Shinella zoogloeoides: one gene and its partner. The protein of the gene in region 1 interacts with the protein of each later gene in a pairwise test. Links are inferred from orthologs where the notes say so. Each region holds a gene or a part of one and is shown in the gene's direction. Other genes may lie near its edges.

Evidence for each region. Proteins that work in one complex are often made in the same cells at the same time.
Region 2: the proteins of Q9316_RS09035 (region 1) and rlmB interact in binary tests that used the Escherichia coli proteins (3 or more experiments, as listed by UniProt). The link is inferred for Shinella zoogloeoides from one-to-one orthologs.

Annotation. Positions count from the first base shown.
Region 1 is NZ_CP132311.1:1,592,145-1,596,379, reverse strand. The notes cover bases 15-2,895. They hold Q9316_RS09035 (NAD(P)H-hydrate dehydratase), read left to right. Parts: upstream 15-651; coding sequence 652-2,139; downstream 2,140-2,895. Other genes in these bases: Q9316_RS09030 (DUF72 domain-containing protein), read right to left, coding at 2,223-2,895; Q9316_RS09040 (P-II family nitrogen regulator), read right to left, coding at 15-287. Also shown: more of Q9316_RS09040, read right to left, coding at 1-14; more of Q9316_RS09030, read right to left, coding at 2,896-3,026; Q9316_RS09025 (glutathione S-transferase family protein), read right to left, coding at 3,060-3,683; excinuclease ABC subunit UvrA, read right to left, coding at 3,687-4,235. UniProt on the Escherichia coli protein: Bifunctional enzyme that catalyzes the epimerization of the S- and R-forms of NAD(P)HX and the dehydration of the S-form of NAD(P)HX at the expense of ADP, which is converted to AMP.
Region 2 is NZ_CP132311.1:1,318,474-1,322,804, reverse strand. Bases 545-3,521 are described here. They hold rlmB (23S rRNA (guanosine(2251)-2'-O)-methyltransferase RlmB), read left to right. Parts: upstream 545-1,583; coding sequence 1,584-2,459; downstream 2,460-3,521. Other genes in these bases: Q9316_RS07495 (LysR family transcriptional regulator), read left to right, coding at 3,285-3,521; Q9316_RS07500 (FMN-dependent NADH-azoreductase), read right to left, coding at 2,531-3,154; zwf (glucose-6-phosphate dehydrogenase), read right to left, coding at 545-835. Also shown: more of zwf, read right to left, coding at 1-544; more of Q9316_RS07495, read left to right, coding at 3,522-4,232. UniProt on the Escherichia coli protein: Specifically methylates the ribose of guanosine 2251 in 23S rRNA.

The DNA of each region.
Region 1 (4,235 bases):
ACGTTGGAGACGAAGATCTTGCCATCGCCGATGCGGCCGGTCTGGGCCGCGTTGCGGATCGCCTCGATGACGGCCTCCGCATTCTCGTCCGCCAGCACGACCTCGACCTTCACCTTGGGCAGAAAGTCGACAACGTATTCGGCGCCACGGTAAAGCTCCGTGTGCCCCTTCTGGCGTCCAAAGCCCTTCGCCTCGGTGACGGTGATACCCTGCAGGCCGACTTCCTGAAGAGCCTCCTTCACCTCATCGAGTTTGAAAGGCTTGATGATCGCTTCGATCTTCTTCATGAGAAAATGTCTCTCCGCTTCTCCCGTTTGCGCGAGGTTTGCGCCCGCTGCTCACTTGAATGCATGTAGCATGCCAACTTGAAGCAGGATGCGTGCCAGATGGAATGAAATCCGTTTCCGCTACGATCCCGCTCGTCCTCACGGCGGCGATACTGCGGCTTTCCGGGAAAAAGGGGAAGGGAAATCTGCCTAAAAATTGTCTCTTTCCGTCTCGGTAGACACGGCATGGCGCGAAGGCGGGCAGGCTTCGCGCGAAAAGGCGCAAATTTGAGCATATTGAATATGCAAATGCCTATTTAAAGGGCTTTCGGCAAAGGCGGAGATCGCGCTTGTCTCGGTCGTGCCTTTGCAGGCATGGTGGGCCATGCACAAGGAAATCGACACGCTGATCATAACGCCCGCGGAGATGGGCCGCATCGACCGCATGGCCGCGGCATCCGGCCTGTCGAGCTACGGGCTGATGGAGCGGGCGGGGCAGGCGGTCGCCGCCGCGGCGCTGCGCCGCTTTCCTGGTGCCCTGCGGTTCGCCGTGCTCTGCGGCCCCGGCAACAATGGCGGCGACGGTTTTGTCGCCGCGCGCGCCCTGCGGGCGGCGGGAGCGGTCATAGCGGTCCACGTCCTTGGAGATATTGCCACGCTGAAGGGCGATGCCGCAGCGGCCTTCCTTCATTTTACCGGCACGGTCGCGCCGCTCGCGGACTATGAACCCCAGCCGGGCGATGTCGTGGTCGATGCGCTGTTCGGCGCAGGTTTGGCGCGCGACCTTCCGGCCGACGTCATCCGGCTCATCGAGGCTGTCCGCCGGAATGCCCTGCCGGTGCTGGCGGTGGATCTGCCGTCCGGCGTCGATGGACGCACGGGACAGGTGAGGGGTGCGGCCTTCGAGGCGGAAGCGACCGTCACCTTTATGTGCCGCAAGCCCGGCCACCTTCTCCTGCCGGGACGAACGCTTGCCGGCGAGATGGAAGTTTTCGATATTGGCATTCCCGGGCGGATTCTTGCCGGTCATGCCGGCCATATGCGGGTGAACATGCCGGCCATCTGGCGTCTTGCGTCGCCGGCGCAGACGGGCGCGACGCACAAATATGTGCGGGGCCATCTCGCCGTCTTTTCCGGCCCGGCGACCGCCACCGGCGCGGCGCGGCTCTCCGCCATGGCCGGTCTTCGCGCGGGCGCCGGCCTCGTCACCATCCTGTCGCCGGGCGATGCGCTTTCCGCCAATGCGGCACACCTGACCGGGATCATGCTCAAACCGCTCGATGACGACGACGATCTCAAATCCCTCCTGGAGGATGAGCGCCTGAAGACCTTCGTTCTCGGTCCCGGATTCGGGGGTGCGGACAAGGCGAGGGGTTATGTCCGGCGCCTTGCCGAAGGCGGCCGCCGCCTCGTGCTCGATGCCGACGGCATCAGTGCCTTCCGGGACGATCCGAGCGCGCTCTTCGAGCTTTTCGCGGAAGGAGGGCCCCGGCTGGTGCTGACGCCTCACGATGGCGAATTCGCCCGGCTGTTTCCCGACCTTGCCGGCGACAAGACCCTCTCGAAGATCGAGCGGGCGCAGAAGGCCGCCGCACGCAGCAACGCCGTCATGATCCTCAAGGGCGCCGATACGGTCATCGCCGCGCCGGACGGCCGGGTGCTGGTCAACGAGAACGCGCCGCCATGGCTGGCGACGGCGGGCTCCGGCGATGTCCTGGCCGGCATTGTCGGCGCCCATCTGACGCAGGGCCTGCCCGCCTTCGAGGCCGCCGCCAGCGCCGTCTGGCGTCATGGCCAGGCCGGGCGCATTGCGGGCGAGGGGCTGACGGCGGAAGACCTGCCGGGCGCTATTCCGCCTTGGCCGACGGCATGAGGCGTCATCGGTGCGGTCGAGAAGACTCGAATTTCGCTATGGCCGGTCTCCACCTGCCGACCGGCCGTACAGGCGGCTAAGCTTCAGCCCACCCGTTTTTGCAGTTCACGCGCGCCGTTCGGCGCGTTCACCTTGCCGGAGGTGATGAAGAAGGCGAAGACGTCGCGGGCCTTCTTTGCCGGCTTGGTGTCGGGGTCGATCTTCGGCAGGTCGGACGGCTCGCCGCCGGCGGCCCAGTCCTTGAGCCGTGCCGCCCATTCGTCGAGCGCCTTTTCCGGATAGCAGGTCTTGATGTCGTCCGAGCCCTTCTGCAGGCGCGCATAGACGAAATCCGCCGTCACGTCGGCGATCTCCGGATAGTCCTCATGCTGCGCATAGACGATGGCGGCCTTGTGCTTGCGGGCGAGCGCGGCGAATTCCGGCACAAGGAACGTATCGTTGCGCACCTCGAGCACATGTTTCAGCGCGAGGCCGTCCAGCTTCTCCGGCAGGAGTTTCAGGAATCCCTCGAAATCCTCCGGCTCGAACTTCTTCGTCGGCGGGAACTGCCAGAGGATCGGGCCGAGATGGTCGCCGAGTTCGGTAAGGCCCTGCGTCAGGAATTTTTCGACCGACTCGCCGCCATCGGCGAGCACCTTGCGGTTCGTCGTGAAGCGGCTCGCCTTCAGGGAGAAGATGAAGCCGTCGGGCACTTCGGAGGCCCATTTGGCGAAGGTCTCCGGCTTCTGAGAGCCGTAGTAGGTGCCGTTCACCTCGATGGCCGTCAGTTCCCGGCTGGCGAATTCTAACTGCCGCTTCTTCGGCAGTTTTTCCGGGTAGAAAGTGCCTTCCCACGGATCGAAGGTCCAGCCGCCGATGCCGGTTCTGATGGTGCCGGATGTGCTCATGTCAATTCTCCTCGACAGACAGATGGCGGCGCCTCAAGCCGGCGCGATGAACGGTTGTGCAATCTCCTGAAACACCGGCAGGTCTTCCATGCCGGCTGCATGCGCGGCGAGGGCCGGGAAGGCGGCCGGATCGATGAGGCCCGGATGGGCCTCGCCCACATGGCGCCAGGCGCAGGTGACAGCGATATCCGCATGGGTGATGCGGCCGAACCAGTACGGTCCCGGGCGCGTGGCGCGTTCCGCTTCCAGCGCGGCAAGCACGGCCAGGATCTGCGCACGACAGCGCTCGACGAAATAGGCGGAAGGTGTTTCGTGCAGGTGCTGCTCGTAGAACAGGCTGACGCCCTTGTCCGCCAAACCGGTCGCAAACGCCATGATCCTCAAGACCTGGCGGCGCTCCGGCTCGGCCTGCGGCAACAGGCGCATTTCCGCCGGGACGAGGCCATCGACGTAATCGAGGATGGAAGCGCTGTCGGCCACCAAGTCGCCATCGTCGAGCACCAGCGTCGGCACGCGCATCAACGGGTTGAGCGCCTGCACCTTGTCGCCCTCGCTGAACACCGACCAGGGCCGGTGCTCGAACGGCAGATCGTAAAGCCGCATGGCGATGGCCACGCGGCGCACATAGGACGAATCGTACTGGCCGATCAGGATCATCGGCTACTCCGCCGCCGCCCGCTTCATTGGCCGGCGCTCCAGCAGCTCCTTCAGGAAATGGCCGGTATAGGAGCGTTCCACCTTCACCACATCTTCCGGCGTGCCTTCCGCGATCACCTCGCCGCCGCCGTCGCCGCCCTCGGGGCCGAAGTCGATGATCCAGTCGGCGGTCTTGATGACCTCCAGATTGTGCTCGATGACGACGACCGAATTGCCCTGGTTGACCAGCTCGTGCAGCACTTCCAGCAGCTTTGCGACGTCGTGGAAATGCAGGCCCGTCGTCGGCTCGTCGAGGATGTAGAGCGTGCGGCCGGTCGAGCGCTTCGACAGCTCCTTGGCGAGCTTGACGCGCTGCGCCTCGCCGCCCGACAGGGTGTTGGCCTGCTGGCCGACCTTGATATAACCGAGGCCCACCTGGTTCAGCGTCACCAGCTTGTCGCGCACGGCGGGAACGGCGGCGAAGAACTCGACGCCTTCCTCGACGGTCATGTCCAGCACGTCGGCGATCGACTTGCCCTTGAAGGTGACGTCGAGCGTTTCGCGGTTGTAGCG
Region 2 (4,331 bases), 270 kb from region 1 along the record:
CCACGTCGCGCGGCTCGATCGGCAGCATGGAGCGGAACACCTTGTTCTTCTCCTCCGAGATCGGCGCCGGCTCGAGCGCAGTGGGCGGCTCCATCGCCATGAAGGCGAGGATCTGAAACAGATGGGTCACCACCATGTCGCGATAGGCGCCGGTGGTCTCGTAGAAGGCCGCGCGCGTGGAAAGGCCGAGCGTCTCCGGCACGTCGATCTGTACGTGATCGATGAAGTTGCGGTTCCAGATCGGCTCGAACAGGCCGTTGCCGAAGCGGAAGGCCAGGATGTTCTGCGCCGGCTCCTTGCCGAGGAAATGGTCGATGCGGAAAATCTGCTTCTCGTCGAACACCTCGTGCAGCTTCTTGTTCAGCGCCACCGCGCTGGCAAGGTCGGTGCCGAAGGGCTTTTCCATGATGATGCGGCAGCGATCCGTCAGCCCGGCCTGGGCGAGAAGCTGCACGGCCGGCAGAGCGGCATTCGGCGGCACGGAGAGATAGTGAATGCGCCGCGTCTCGGCGCCCAGCGCTTCCTCCGCCCTCTCGACCGCCGCCTTCAGCACATCGGCGCCGGCGGAAAGCGGGACATAATCGAGGGACGCGGAAAACGCCTCCCACTCCGCCTCGGTGAATTTGCGTGTCAGGAACTTGTCGAGCGAATCGCGCGCGATGGCCCGGAAACCGCCGGCGTCCATATCGTCGAGCGAGACGCCGATGATCCGGCAGCCCGGAATGAAGCCGGCATTGATGAGATGGAACAGGCCCGGCAGCAGCTTGCGGCGCGAGAGATCGCCCGTCGCTCCGACGAGCACGACGACCTGTGGATAGCCGGGACCGACCCGCATGGAATTCTTCGGCAAATTACCAGCCCTCAAGCTTTCCGTTGCGTCTTGCGGACGGGGTAAGACCAGGCCCGCGCCGGCGTTTCGCCGCCGCGAGACGACCGTCCTGGTACCTGAAGCCTGCACGTCGAAGCCCCTCGCCCATTCAAGGTTGAATAGAGGCATGGATTACGAGGTGGATCAAGGGCCAGCCGCGGCGGCATCCCGAAAATGCGAGTGCAGGCGCGAACAGCCGGCGCTGAAGGCGCAAGTGGCACCAGGTTTCGTAAATTATTGAAATATTGGAGCGGGTAGCGGGAATCGAACCCGCGTATTCAGCTTGGAAGGCTGCTGCTCTACCATTGAGCTATACCCGCGGGGTGGTCATGATCCGAAGCAACGGAATGGTGGAGGGAGTTGGATTTGAACCAACGTAGGCTGAGCCAACGGATTTACAGTCCGTCCCCTTTAACCACTCGGGCATCCCTCCATATTCCGTCGGGATCATGCGACCAGTGTCGACCGGCGGGCAGTGCCTCTCGGCGGCGCCTTCGATCTGGCGGCGTATATGACGGGCACAATTCGTCCTGTCAACACGACGTCACGGAAAAAATTGCGAAAAACGTCATCGTCCCCAAATGCCGGACGCAAGCCGTTCATGACGCGCCGGTCCTGTCGGAGTGACCGCATGCAGCCGGCAGGCTTTCGAATTTCACCCGCCTTTATCGCAAATCCCCTGCACACTTTCGCACGACATGCTTTATATGGCCGCATGAGCAAAGATGACACCGGCGGCAAGTCCGCAAAAGACACCCATTACGCCAACCTGCGCCGGGCGCACCGCGACCAGAAGCGCGAGCGCGGCGAGATCCCGACGCCGAAGGACGACCGCCGCCGCAAGCCGGCGGAAGGCTGGAAGCCGCCCACCCTCGCCCCGGACCAGGTCTATCTTTATGGCCTGCACACCGTGCGCGCGGCGCTCGACAATCCCGAGCGCAAGATCATCAAGCTCTCGGTGAGCCTGAATGCCGCCCAGCGGCTGGAGCTGCCGGATTTCTCGACGCTGCCCTACCCGGTCGAGACCGTGCTTCCCTCCGATCTCGACAAGGTCCTCGGCGCGGACGCCATCCACCAGGGCGTGATGCTGGAAACGCGCCCGCTGCCGGTGCGCCGGCTCGAGGCGCTGAAGGACAGCCCGCTGCTTCTGGTGCTCGATCAGGTCACGGACCCGCACAATGTCGGCGCCATCATGCGCTCGGCCGTCGCCTTCAATGCCGGCGCGGTCATCACCACGCAGCGCCATTCGCCGACCGAATCGGGCGTGCTCGCCAAGACCGCCTCCGGCGCGCTTGAACTCATCCCCTATGTCCAGATCACCAACCTTTCCGATGCGCTGGAAGAGTTGCACAAGCTCGGCTTCGTGACGATCGGCCTTGATTCGGAAGGGCCGGCGCCGCTGGAGGGAACGCTGTCCGGCCAGCGCATCGCGCTCGTCATGGGCGCGGAAGGCAAGGGCCTAAGGCAGAAGACGCGCGCCACCTGCAAGGCGCTCGCCCGTCTCGACATGCCCGGCGCGATCAAGTCGCTCAACGTCTCCAATGCGGCCGCCATCGCGCTCTACGCCACGCACCGCCATCTCTTCGGCTGAACCGCCGGCACGGAAAAACGCAAAGGCCCGCCGGTTTCAGCCGGCGGGCCTTTGCGTTTCGGAGTTTATCGTCAGCCGACGAGCCGCAGGTTGGCCCGGCCCGAAATGGTGCGCTCAGCTTCGGAAATGGCTTCGACCTTCGAATCGGCGCTGAGGTTCAGGCCCTCCGCGCGCACCACTTCCACATCCGTGATGCCGAAGAAGCCGAGCACGACCTTCAGGTAGCTCTCCTGGTGGTCCATTGCAGCCGCTGGGCCGGCGCTGTAGTGGCCGCCGCGGGTAGAAACGATAATGACCTTCTTGCCCTTGGCAAGGCCTTCCGGCCCTTCGGCCGTATAGCGGAACGTCTTGCCGGCGACGGCGACGCGGTCGATCCAGGCCTTGAGCTGGCTGGGCAGGGAGAAATTGTACATGGGCACGCCGAGGATGATGGTGTCGGCAGAGAGGAATTCGTCGAGGACGACCTGGCTCTCGGCGACGTCGGCCGCGATCCTGGCATCGACGTCTTCCGGCTTGGCATTGGCCGCCATCAGGTGGGCGCCGGAAAGATGCGGCAGCGGGCTTGCGACGAGATCGCGATAGGTCACCGTGGCGCCCGGCTGCTCGGCCTTGATCTGGGCGACGACGGCCGCGGTCAGGCGGCGGGATACGGAATGGTCTCCGAGGATGCCGGAGTCGATATGGAGAACGTTCATGGGTCAACACCTTTGCTTGAATTGGGTGCAACACATATGTTCCGAAAACAATCGCGTGATTAGACAGCAAAAATCCAATTGACCGTTTCAAATGGGAAACAATAAATCAGGCATCCATCGGAGAGACACCATGCAGGACCTGAACGATCTCGCACTCTACGCCGCCGTCGTGCGGCACAAGGGTTTTACGGCGGCGGCCCATGCGCTCTCCGTGCCGAAATCGAAGATCAGCAAGCGGATCGCGGCGCTGGAGGAGCAGCTCGGCGTGCGGCTCATCGAACGCTCGACCCGCAAACTCGCCGTCACCGATATCGGCCAGTCCTTCTACGAGCGCTGCGAGGCGGTGCTGTCAGGCGTGGAGGCGGCCGAAGCCGTCGTCGCCGTCGCCAAGGCCGAGCCGGCGGGCACCGTCCGCCTGTCGATGCCGCCGGGCTTCGCGCCTGTCGTGGCCGATATCCTGCCCGGCTTCATGAAGCGCTTTCCGCTGGTGCGCCTCTCCATCCTCACCACCGGCCGGCCGGTCGATCTCATCGAGGAACGGATCGACGTCGCGCTGCGCGTGCGCGACAGCTACGATACCGACCAATCGCTGATCGTGCGCCGCTTCGGCGGCACGCGGCGCTATCTCGCGGCAAGCCCGCGCTTTCTCGAGCGCTACGGCCCGATCGATCTCGACACGATCGGCCGCGTGCCAACGCTCTCCATGCAGGAAAACAACCCACGCGCCATCTGGACGCTGTACCACGCCAATGGCGAGGTGCACGACGTCTCCCATTCGCCGGTGCTGACCTGCTCGGATTTCAGCGTGCTGGAGCGGGCGACGATCGAGGGCGTCGGCCTCGGCCTGCTGCCGGACATGATTGTCGAGCGCGGTTTTCGCAGCGGCCTGCTGACGCCGGTTCTGCCGGACTGGACGAGCGCCGAATCGGCCGTGCACGCCGTCTTCACCTCGCGCCACGGCATGCTGCCTGCCGTTCGCGCCCTCATCGACCACTTGGCCGAAAACCTGCCGCGCTCGATGGAACGCTGCCAGGAAATCGTCCCCAGGGCGGCCTCCGACAGCAACTGGTCGATCTGAAACGCCCTTTTTGCTTTACAGCGGCGGAGAATATGCTAACTCCCTCGCAGAGTGCCCTTATAGCTCAGTTGGTAGAGCACCTGATTTGTAATCAGGGGG